Regions from separate parts of the Paenibacillus phoenicis genome, predicted to be linked through region 2. Evidence: predicted binding sites of a transcription regulator. Region 2 holds the regulator's gene; the other holds the start of a gene.
The links. The regulator LexA, encoded in region 2, represses DNA repair genes until DNA is damaged. The targets are predictions, from matches to a motif close to CGAACATATGTTCG.

Region 1 (5,215 bases), 710 kb from region 2:
GGAATCACCTCTATGTTTGCCGTTCCTGTAAGGCCGCCGAATTGAACCGCTACGTCGGCCTTCCCTGAGGCTAGCGGAACAATCAAGCCGTTGGATCCCACCGTCAACACTTCCGGACAGTCCACCTTATATTCCGCCGTGAGTAAACTCATTTCGAAGCCCGTGTCATAGGTCACCTTCGGATACAGCCGAACCCGGTATCCTTCTAGCCCGACTTGCCTTCTCCCGGCCAGCCTCAGGCTGCAAGGGCGTCCAATCTCGCCAAACAGATACATCAGCGGACGATGCAACCGTCTTGCCCAATCGGCTTGGGAGTGGCCTGCCGTCTCGTCGAGCAAAAACATCAAATCCTCGCCCGGCGTAAAGCCGCTTTCGATCATTTCATCCACAAACGCCCGTACGTGACGAGGCATGATAAGCCCTTCCGCTCCTCCGATATCGACCCAAACACGCAACGACGGCGGTTTCACCGGGAAGGAATGGTATACTTTTTGTTCGATCAGCGGCTCCTGTTTGTTCGTACCGTCCCCTTGCTTATTCACCACCGCATGCACCAGAAATGGCGACAGGATCGCCACCTGCCCGAATACGTCCGGCCGGCGAAACGCGATATGATACGAGACAAGTCCCCCCGCGGACGAACCGATGATCGCCGTATGCTCCCGATCCGTCAAAGTACGAAACCTAGCATCGATCATCGGCTTCAGCTCCTCGATGAGAAACCTTTCGTACAACTCCCCCTTACAGGTCGTATGGAAAGCTTCCCGAACTCCCGGATGATTGTGAAAATACTCCGAGCCCCGTTGATCCGAAATGGACGAGACGGCTACGATAATCACTTCTTCCATCCGGCCTTCCCGGCTTAACCGCTCCGCCGTTTGATGCATTTCCCACGAATCTCCCTTCGCGTCGGACGCAAACATATGCTGTCCATCCTGCGCATAAAGCACCGGGTACCGACGATTCTTCGACTCCGCATAAGAAGGGGGCAAATAGACGTAAACCTCCCGCGAATTCCCCAAAAGCTTGGAGTGCACGTTGGCAAGTGTGACGATTTTCGCTCCCATTCCTAGTCACCCCTTCGATAGACAATTTCAACTTAAACGATTAAGCTCTATAACTTATACGTTTAAGTTTAAATCGATATTAGGCTAGCTTTTTCGATTTGTCAACGCGATTCCCCACAAAATGAAACAAAAAAAGCTCCTGATTCACCCTAAAGGCAAATCAAAAGCTCTTCTTCGTTAAAATCAATGCGGTCGAGAGGACTCGAACCTCCACGGGGGGTTAGCCCACACGGACCTGAACCGTGCGCGTCTGCCAATTCCGCCACGACCGCATAATCGGTATCGTACAAAATCATATTTTGCAGCGACAAGATAGATCATACCACGTCCAACCCAAAAAAGTCAATGCCCAACTTTCGGATAAGCCCCCTTGATTAAAAATAATCTATTGGGTTATGATAAGAACATAAGTTCGCATAAAGAGGTGTTGACCTATGGCCGTTCCCGGCATTAAGGAAGAGGAACTCGCGCTGATCAAGAGCGCGTTGCTGCTTGGTTTTTTGCAAAAAGTATTTCAAAGGGACGCCCGAATTCTCGAGCAAAGCGGGCTGCTGAAGAGCCCCGAAGCTTACGTTGAACTCATCCGCAACGGCGAGCGGCGAGCGGCGCTGGTTCTCTCGGAAATCCACGGCAATCTCCGCGAGCGGAACATCGCTATCGAACGCATTCACCAGGATGAGAACGGCATTCAGGCGGAATACCGTTGCCGGGGCTATCGCGGAAAGATGAGGATTTTGTGGGCCGGCCTGCAACAGGAGGTATCCTCCCGGATGCGCGCTTATTTGAACGGAACCGCCCAGGCGGCAGGTTCGTCCCGGAGAGAACGCATGGAAAAAGGGAACCTCAAGGCACATCTCCTTCCTTAAGTTCCCCTTTTCCCTCATATCTTAATCCACCGGCGAAATTCTAGGCTCTTTCGCAGGCTGATAAATGTAATTGCGGTCCAGCTTCACCACGTTGCGGTTCGGTTTGCGGATTAACACATGCGTGTCGTCCCAAGCTACGACGATTCCCCGCACGTCGTTTTCCGGAAGGCCGTCGCGTACGACGCGTATTTTTTCTCCGGACAGCCGGTATTGGTCCAATAATTCATCCGAGATCATCGGATACCCCACCTCCTGGGAATCATTATACAACAGTTGCAGGTCCCGTCCATCCTTCGCCTTAGGGAAATGCAAGAAAAAGCCCCGCCGGCGAACCAGCGGGACTTCGATCATTTTGAATGCTTTAAGCAGCCGGTGCAGCACCGGACAGTATCAGGTCGCTTTGGACCTTGCGCAGGGGATTATCGCGAAGCGTGCTCCCTGCTGTCATTCGTTTCAAACCAGAAATCAAGCACTTTGGCCGACATGACTCTTTGCTCCAAATACCCTACTTGTTGCGGGCTGAACTGTTCCTTCCAAGGCACATCGAGCTCTTGGCACAGCCCGGCTATCGTTAACAATTGCGACCATGCTACATAGCGTTTGTACCAGAAAAACTGGGGATGTTCAAGCATATAGGGATAAAGGTCATCAAACTCGGTATGTTTGCAATCCAGGGCACGTTCAAAAGTTACCTTCGCTTCGGACAATTTCGAAAGAAAAAACTCCGCGTCTACTGCCAATTCTTTCCCCATTCTTTTAGCCTCCTCTCCCTAGTAATCCTCATTATAGCGAAAAAACGGAGGCCTGCAAAGGATTAACCGTAATTTGGCTGCATTTTCTTCGCCCGTTTGTCCTCAGTCAGCGAACGTGATTTGTCCGCCCTCCAACGATGCGATGCGGGCCAGCGTCTCCAGACGGATCCCCTGCTCCCGAATCGCCTGGGCTCCGGGCTGGAAGCATTTCTCGATGACGATTCCCGCTCCAACCAGTTCCGCCCCGGATCTTTCAATAATTCGGATCAATCCCCGGGCTGCGTCGCCATTCGCGATAATATCGTCAATGAACAGCACCCGGTCGTTCTCCCCAAGAAAATCGCGTGACACCAGAATGTCCGTCACGATTCCTTTCGTAAACGAAGGGACACGCTCGCACAGCATGTCCGGCTCGGCCAGCAGCGTTTTCTTCCGCCGCGCAAATACAAGCGGGACGCCTAACTCATAAGCGGTCGCAAACGCCACCGCGATCCCCGACGACTCCACCGTAATGACGCGGGTAACCCCTTGGTCGCGAAACCGTCTGGCAAATTCCTTGCCCATCTCCATCGTCAGTTGCGGATCCACCTGATGGTTCAGCAGCCCGTCCAACTTCAGCACTTGGTCCGAGACGATGACCCCTTGCTCGACGATCTTTTGTTTTAACAATTCCATATCATTTCCTCCAAAGATCATGATCTATAGCTTCGTCCAACAAGTCAGATTTCGAGTTCATGCGGGAGCGGTGTGCGGCTGGGCGTAACGGAACGTACGGCCCTTATTTGCCCATTTCCCGGCTATTTCCCGCGCTAACGGAACCTAGAGGCCTTATTGGACCATTTTGACGGTCAATCAGCTGAATTTGTCCCAAATAAGGTCAGCTCGTTCCGTTAGAATCTGAATAGTCCCATTCTCCGGCGAATAACGTCTCTCAGTTCCGTTACATTGACGGCGAGCAAACCTGCCGCGCTCGAAAGATGACTTTTTGGACGACCTATAGGTTTTAAGTCATGTCCAGTTCTTGGACAACATACCTTGTACTATATATAGCACAAGAACCGGGGGGAAAACCATGAAAAATGCCGTAAAAGTTCTGCAGATCGCCTTCACCTACATCGGCACCGTCGTTGGCGCCGGTTTCGCGACGGGACAGGAAATTCTCCAGTTTTTCACCCGGTACGGCAAATGGGGCGTATTGACGATCCTGTTGTCCACGCTGCTGTTCGTTTGGCTTGGCACCAAAATGATGCTGCTCGCTCGAAGCATTAAAGCAGCTTCCTATGAAGACCTGAACCGCCGCTTGTTTGGCGAACGGATCGGCAGTGCGCTCAGCATATTTACGTTGATCGTGCTCATCGGCGTCAACAGCGTGATGCTGGCGGGAGCCGGCTCCGTCTTTATGGAACACTTGGGCTTGCATTATCAGACAGGCCTATGGATCACTTTGATTGCTACCTATTTGCTGCTAGGCCGGGGAATCAACGGAGTGCTGCAGTTAAACTCCATCGTGGTGCCGATGATGCTGATCCTCTCGCTCGCGATCATTATAAATACCGCGGGCTCGCCGGGGGCGGCCCGTTTCCTGACGTTGGAGACGGATACTCCGCTGATCGCAGCTTGGGCGTCGCCGCTGATGTATGCAGCCTTTAACCTGTCCATGGCTCAGGCGGTGCTCGTGCCGATCGGCAGCCATACCGAAAGCCGCCGGGTCATTGTCCTGGGCGGCGTTCTCGGCGGGCTGGGCGTTGGCTTTATGTTAATGGCCGGTCATTTTGCCCTGTCGGCTTACATGCCGGGGATCGTACAATACGAAATCCCGATGGGCAACATTGCCCAGCAGTTGGGGACAACCATCCAACTGATCTATGTCCTGCTCATTTTCATGGAAATCTTCAGCACCTTTGTCGCCGACGTGTATGGGGTGACCCTCCAGCTGCAGCAGCGGGTTCAAGTGCCGCCGATGCTGATTTCGGTTACGATTTTGTGTATCTGTTATATCACCAGCCAATTTGGTTTTAGCTCCCTGCTATCGGTGCTGTATCCCGTGTTTGGCTTGTTCAGTTTGATCTGGGCGCTGATACTCGGGTTGTATCGGCAAAAAGAAACCCCCCGGGGTTAACCCCGGGGGCTCCAGGCAGCTTTCGCTGCCTAACTTATGTGATGGGTCTACATGTGCACGACCTTCGCTTCCGGCAACAGGTTTTGGACATGCCGAACCACATGCTCATGGCAAGTCATCATAATGAGTTGCTGGCGTTCCGCAACCTTCCGCAGCACCGATATCGCCCCGACTAAGCGGCCTTCGTCAAAGTTAACGAACAGGTCGTCCAGCAGCAACGGCAGCGGCGTTTGACCCGATACCGCTTCGGATAATGCCAGCCGCATCGACAAGTACAGCTGCTCCGCTGTCCCTCGGCTGAGCAGCGCGCTTTCGAGCGGACCCAGCTCCGAATGCTCGGCCATCAGCTCCTGCGTGCCGATTTTCATGACGATGCGGCGATAGGTGCCGCCGGTCATTTCCGCAAAGTAT
Region 2 (5,215 bases):
GGCTTCTTTTACGCTCCGTTCATCCCAGAGCAGCGTGTCATCCAGGTCAAAACATACCGCCTTGATCGTCATTCGTCCCAACCCTCTCCATTCATATCGCAAGTGTATTGTAAAAGGATTATTCCTTCTCCAGCTTCACATGATGGGTGTCAGCATACAACTGCAGGCGCGCAGCCATCGCTTCCGTATCAAAACGGTTGCGGGTGCGGTAGAACACCCACTTCGGTTCCCGCGTCTTCGGTTCAATGACGATTTTGTTCCGGCTCACCTTGATCTTACTGATGTTACCGGCATCCAGCATCCGGTCGCGGTTAAACTTCGAAGTGTACAGCCAGCTCTTGTTCACGCGCAAATATGGCTTACGCAGGAAGATCACCAGGGCCAGTACGAAATACAAAAAGATCGTCGCCCAGAACAATACCGAGTTCACTTCCTCTGTATTACCGATCAACCCGACGATGGCATACAGCAGAGCTAACAGAACCAAGGCGGTAGGCAAAATGAAATTCCGCCCTTTAAATACGTCGCCTTCCCCATTTGCTCCAAGCGAAGTACGAGGGTTCCGCGTCCCTTGTCCGACATTGGGACCTTTGCCTTTCTTATACATTCTTCGTTGATTGCGTTCTACTTTTCGGTCAAACGACCCCATACCTGTTCCTCCCTATTTATCTACAATCTCGATTGACTCGAGCTGTTGCCGAAAATTTCTGCGAACGTTTTGCAGATACGTTTCCCGAAGCTGGGCTCTTTCCAAGATCTCATCTTGCGATAATCCTTCTTGTTTCGCTTTGCGAGCCAGCTCGTTAATCCGCTTAACCAAAGCATCAATATCCATAATTCCACCTGCTTCTTTATATACTATGCTTCCCATGATGTCTCACAGGGCATTAATTCTTACTTTGACATGAGAAAAAGAGCTTGTCAAGGCGCGGCAACCCCTGCCGGAATACCTTGGAACAAGCTCTGTTCGAATGAATCGGTAAACCTCTGATCATGATCTTTGTAAGCATCAATTATCTGCTCGGCAACATCAACGTATCCCCGGCTTGAATCTCGCTGCTGCTCAGCCCGTTCGTCCGGATCAGCTTCTGAACATAGACCCTTGTGTCCAGGCCCTGCGGCTTATGTGCCACGGCAATTTCCCATAACGTATCCCCTGGCATAACCACGACATATTCCGGCCGATTTGCTCCCTCAGAGCTATCCGAAGAAGCAGCAAAGGCTTGTACCATTCCAGTACATGTGATGCTGAAGATGATTAAAAGCAGGGCCATTTTGGACAATCTACTCTTAAGGAAGACGTTCATATGTAAACTTCTCTTCACAGGGCGACGAAAAGAAGGTTGTTCATAGATGCTTTGATAAGAACTATATCTCAACATTTCACCATCACTCCAAACAAGTGTTCTGTGTTAATGTAATCAATATAACACGAACACTTGTTTGATTCAATAGTTTTTTCGAACAGTTGTTCCTGTTTTTTTCGGAAATAGTTCTCGTCTCCCAAACTATTTAGAACTAATGTTTGTACGAACGGCAGTTCTATGTTATAATTTTTCCAAACGTTACTAAATGGGGTTGATCCGTAAATGTCTAAGGTATCGAGCCGGCAACAGGCCATTCTTGAGTTTATTCGCAACGAAGTACGCGCTAAGGGATATCCTCCTTCGGTCCGAGAGATCGGTGAAGCCGTCGGATTGGCTTCCAGTTCCACCGTTCACGGCCATTTGGACCGTCTGGAGAAGAAAGGCTTCATCCGCCGCGACCCGACGAAACCGCGCGCCATTGAATTGCTGGGTCAAGAGGAATCGGAGAATTACAATTTGTTTGCGCACAGCGTGACCCGCGTTCCTATTGTTGGGAAGGTCACCGCAGGCGTGCCGATCACAGCGACAGAGAATATTGAAGATTATTTTCCGCTGCCAGAGCACTATGCAGCTGATGGTGACATCTTTATGCTTTCCGTGGTTGGCGACAGCATGATCGAAGCTGGAATACATAACGGGGATTATGTGATTGTCCGCCAACAGCAGACGGCGAACAACGGTGATATCGTTGTGGCCATGACGGAGGATGACGAGGCAACGGTCAAGACGTTCTATAAAGAAAGTGACCATATTCGCCTGCAGCCGGAGAATTCGACGATGGAACCGCTTCGTTTGAAACATGTAACCATCTTGGGCAAGGTCATCGGCTTGTTCCGCGACCTGCACTAATCCGAACTCTTCCTTAATAGAAGGCGAAACGAAGATACGAAATCCGAGCAGGACGAAGCGATGGGGTGACATCGGCTTCGTCCTCGTTTACTTTTAGAGAACTTGATGACTTCCCCCTCCTATTCCCATTCGAGATTCAGGAAGCTCACGGGATGGTAGCCGTTTTTGTCTCGGCGACCGCGTGTGCCCCAGCCTAGCCCCGAACGCTCCGTGATCCACCATTGCTTTAACCGATAGCGCCGACGTTGGTATCTTTTTAATTCGGTTACTGTCATCTACATTAACCTCCTTATTTATACCTATAAGTTGTCCCAATTCAGGATAAATCATGGCATGGTTTCGAAATCCAAAAACTGTTATTCATTCATCATCCGTTTCAATAAAAAAAAGCCAGCACCCCGCTTGAATTGCCGGGTGCTGGCTTGGCTTGTTAACACCGATTAATACAACGTTATATATTGATCGCGTTCCCATTGATGAACTTGGGTCCGGAAGATATCCCATTCGATCTCTTTCAGTTCATAGAAGTGAGTCAGCGCATGATCTCCGAGCGCTTCGCTGATAATTTCGCTGCGGAGCAATTCGCCGAGCGCTTCTTTCAAGTCGGCTGGCAGACTTGGGATGCCTTCTTCCACCCGCTCTTCTTCAGACATCACATAGATGTTGCGGTCAACCGGATCAACCAGCGGCAGCTCTTTCTTAATTCCATCCAGTCCGGCTTTCAACATAACGGCCAGAGCCAAGTATGGGTTAGCAGCCGGGTCCGGGTTACGCACTTCGATCCGGGTGCTGAGACCGCGGGAAGCCGGAATCCGAATCATCGGACTGCGGTTACTCGAGGACCAAGCCACATAACAAGGGGCTTCATACCCAGGCACGAGACGTTTATAAGAGTTCACGGTCGGGTTCGTGATCGCGGCGAATGCGCGGGCATGCTTCAGAATGCCGGCCATATAATGACGTGCTTCTTTGCTCAAGCCCAACTCATCGTTTTCGTCATAAAATGCATTGACATTGCCTTTGAACAGCGATTGGTGACAGTGCATCCCGGAGCCATTCACGCCATACAGCGGCTTCGGCATAAACGTTGCATGCAGTCCATGCTGGCGGGCAATCGTCTTAACGACCAGCTTAAAGGTTTGGATTTGGTCTGCAGCTTTGATCGCATCAGCATATTTGAAGTCGATTTCATGCTGACCTGGTGCCACTTCGTGGTGAGAAGCTTCGATTTCAAAGCCCATTTCCTCCAGGGTCAATACGATTTCGCGGCGGCAGTTCTCGCCCAAATCCGTAGGAGCCAAGTCGAAGTATCCGCCTTGGTCATTCAACTCGGTTGTAGGGTTGCCTTTATCATCGGTTTTGAACAGGAAGAATTCCGGTTCCGGACCAACGTTCATTGCGGTGTAACCCATTTCCTCAGCTTCCTTGAGCGCACGTTTCAGAATCGCGCGTGGGTCGCCGGCAAACGGAGTTCCGTCAGGCATATATACATCGCAAATCAAACGTGCAACGCGATCCTCGGTCACCCAAGGGAAGATTACCCAAGTGTCCAGATCCGGGTAAAGATACATATCCGATTCCTCGATACGGACATACCCTTCAATGGAAGAACCGTCAAACATCATTTTGTTATCCAGCGCTTTTTCCAATTGGCTGACCGGGATTTCCACATTCTTGATCGTTCCCAGCAAATCCGTGAACTGCAAACGGATAAAACGTACGTTTTCTTCCTTAGCGATACGTAAAATATCCTCTTTGGTGTATTGCGTGTTACTCACCCTAACCTCTCCCAACGTTTAGATTATTTTTTGAAAAACCGAGACAACTCGCCTTGGAGCAAAGAAACTTGTCCCGGTTTGCTCCCTGACACCAGCTGTTGCTTCAACATCCGGTAGATTTGGGAATCCGTCATTTCCTTTCTCTTCTCCTCCGTGTCCTTCGTGATGACTGTCGCATCCTGGGACTCCCGAGACATCGGATTCATGACCTGCTTGATCCCCGCGATATTGACACCTTTATCGATGAGACTCTTGATTTCCAGTAACCGCTCGACGTCATTCAAGGAAAACATCCGCTGATTTCCCGAGGTACGTGCGGGTACAATCAATTCATGCTGCTCGTAATATCTTATTTGTCTTGCCGTTAAATCCGTAAGTTTCATGACGATACCAATAGGAAACAAGGCCATATTTCTGCGAATTTCCTCGCTCATCGCTATCAACCTTCCAGTTAGAATATCATGACCTTATCATATGTTAGTTATCCTAACATGTCAATAGATATGTTAGGATAACTTACAACAAGTTGCGGTCTTTCATCGTCTGAAGTGCGGTGAGTAGGCCAAATTTAACATGAGAATACGTCAAACCGCCTTGCATATACGCAATATATGGCGCACGAATCGGAGCATCGGCAGACAATTCCAGGCTCCCGCCCTGAATAAACGTCCCGGCTGCCATAATCACCGGGTGATCATAGCCTGGCATATCCCAAGGCTCGGGCACGACATGGCCGTCCACTGCGGCTGCCCGCTGAATCCCCTGGACAAACGCAATTAATTGTTCCGGGGCGTCAAAGGCAATCGCCTGGATCAGATCGGTACGCCGATCCTGCCAAGCCGGCCGGCTTCGGAATCCTGCCCGCTCAAACAATGCCGCAGCCAGGATGGAGCCTTTAATGGCTTGTCCTACGATGGTTGGAGCCAAAAATAAGCCTTGATAAATGCCTCGCGTCGTTCCCAGCATCGCCCCTACCTCACCGCCAATGCCCGGTGCAGTCAATCGGTTGGATGCGAGTTTGACCAGGTCCTGCTTTCCGCAAATATATCCTCCAGTTTCCGCCAAGCCGCCACCCGGATTTTTAATCAGCGAGCCAGCAATCAAATCGGCTCCAACCTCCGTTGGTTCTTGTTCCTCGGTAAATTCACCATAGCAGTTATCCACGAAGACAATCAGATCCGGCTTGATCTCTTTCACTCGGTGAACCATCTCACCGATCTG

Region 1: the regulator LexA is predicted to act here: its motif matches at 1,469-1,482, upstream of U9M73_RS03350 (YhjD family protein).

Annotation. Positions count from the first base shown of each region.
Region 1 covers NZ_JAYERP010000001.1:705,812-711,026, reverse strand. The annotation lists gene U9M73_RS03360 (alpha/beta hydrolase) at 1-1,067, opposite strand, end outside; tRNA gene U9M73_RS03355 (tRNA-Leu) at 1,255-1,339, opposite strand; gene U9M73_RS03350 (YhjD family protein) at 1,502-1,933, shown strand; gene U9M73_RS03345 (hypothetical protein) at 1,955-2,170, opposite strand; gene U9M73_RS03340 (hypothetical protein) at 2,353-2,685, opposite strand; gene U9M73_RS03335 (xanthine phosphoribosyltransferase) at 2,788-3,360, opposite strand; gene U9M73_RS03330 (YkvI family membrane protein) at 3,758-4,804, shown strand; gene U9M73_RS03325 (ATP-binding protein) at 4,852-5,215, opposite strand, start outside.
Region 2 covers NZ_JAYERP010000001.1:1,414,047-1,419,261, forward strand. The annotation lists gene U9M73_RS06620 (HAD family hydrolase) at 1-72, opposite strand, end outside; gene U9M73_RS06625 (hypothetical protein) at 119-649, opposite strand; gene U9M73_RS06630 (DUF896 domain-containing protein) at 662-835, opposite strand; gene U9M73_RS06635 (LysM peptidoglycan-binding domain-containing protein) at 1,014-1,274, opposite strand; gene lexA (transcriptional repressor LexA) at 1,590-2,216, shown strand; gene U9M73_RS06645 (hypothetical protein) at 2,336-2,491, opposite strand; gene glnA (type I glutamate--ammonia ligase) at 2,657-3,994, opposite strand; gene U9M73_RS06655 (MerR family transcriptional regulator) at 4,018-4,428, opposite strand; gene U9M73_RS06660 (methionine gamma-lyase family protein) at 4,511-5,215, opposite strand, start outside.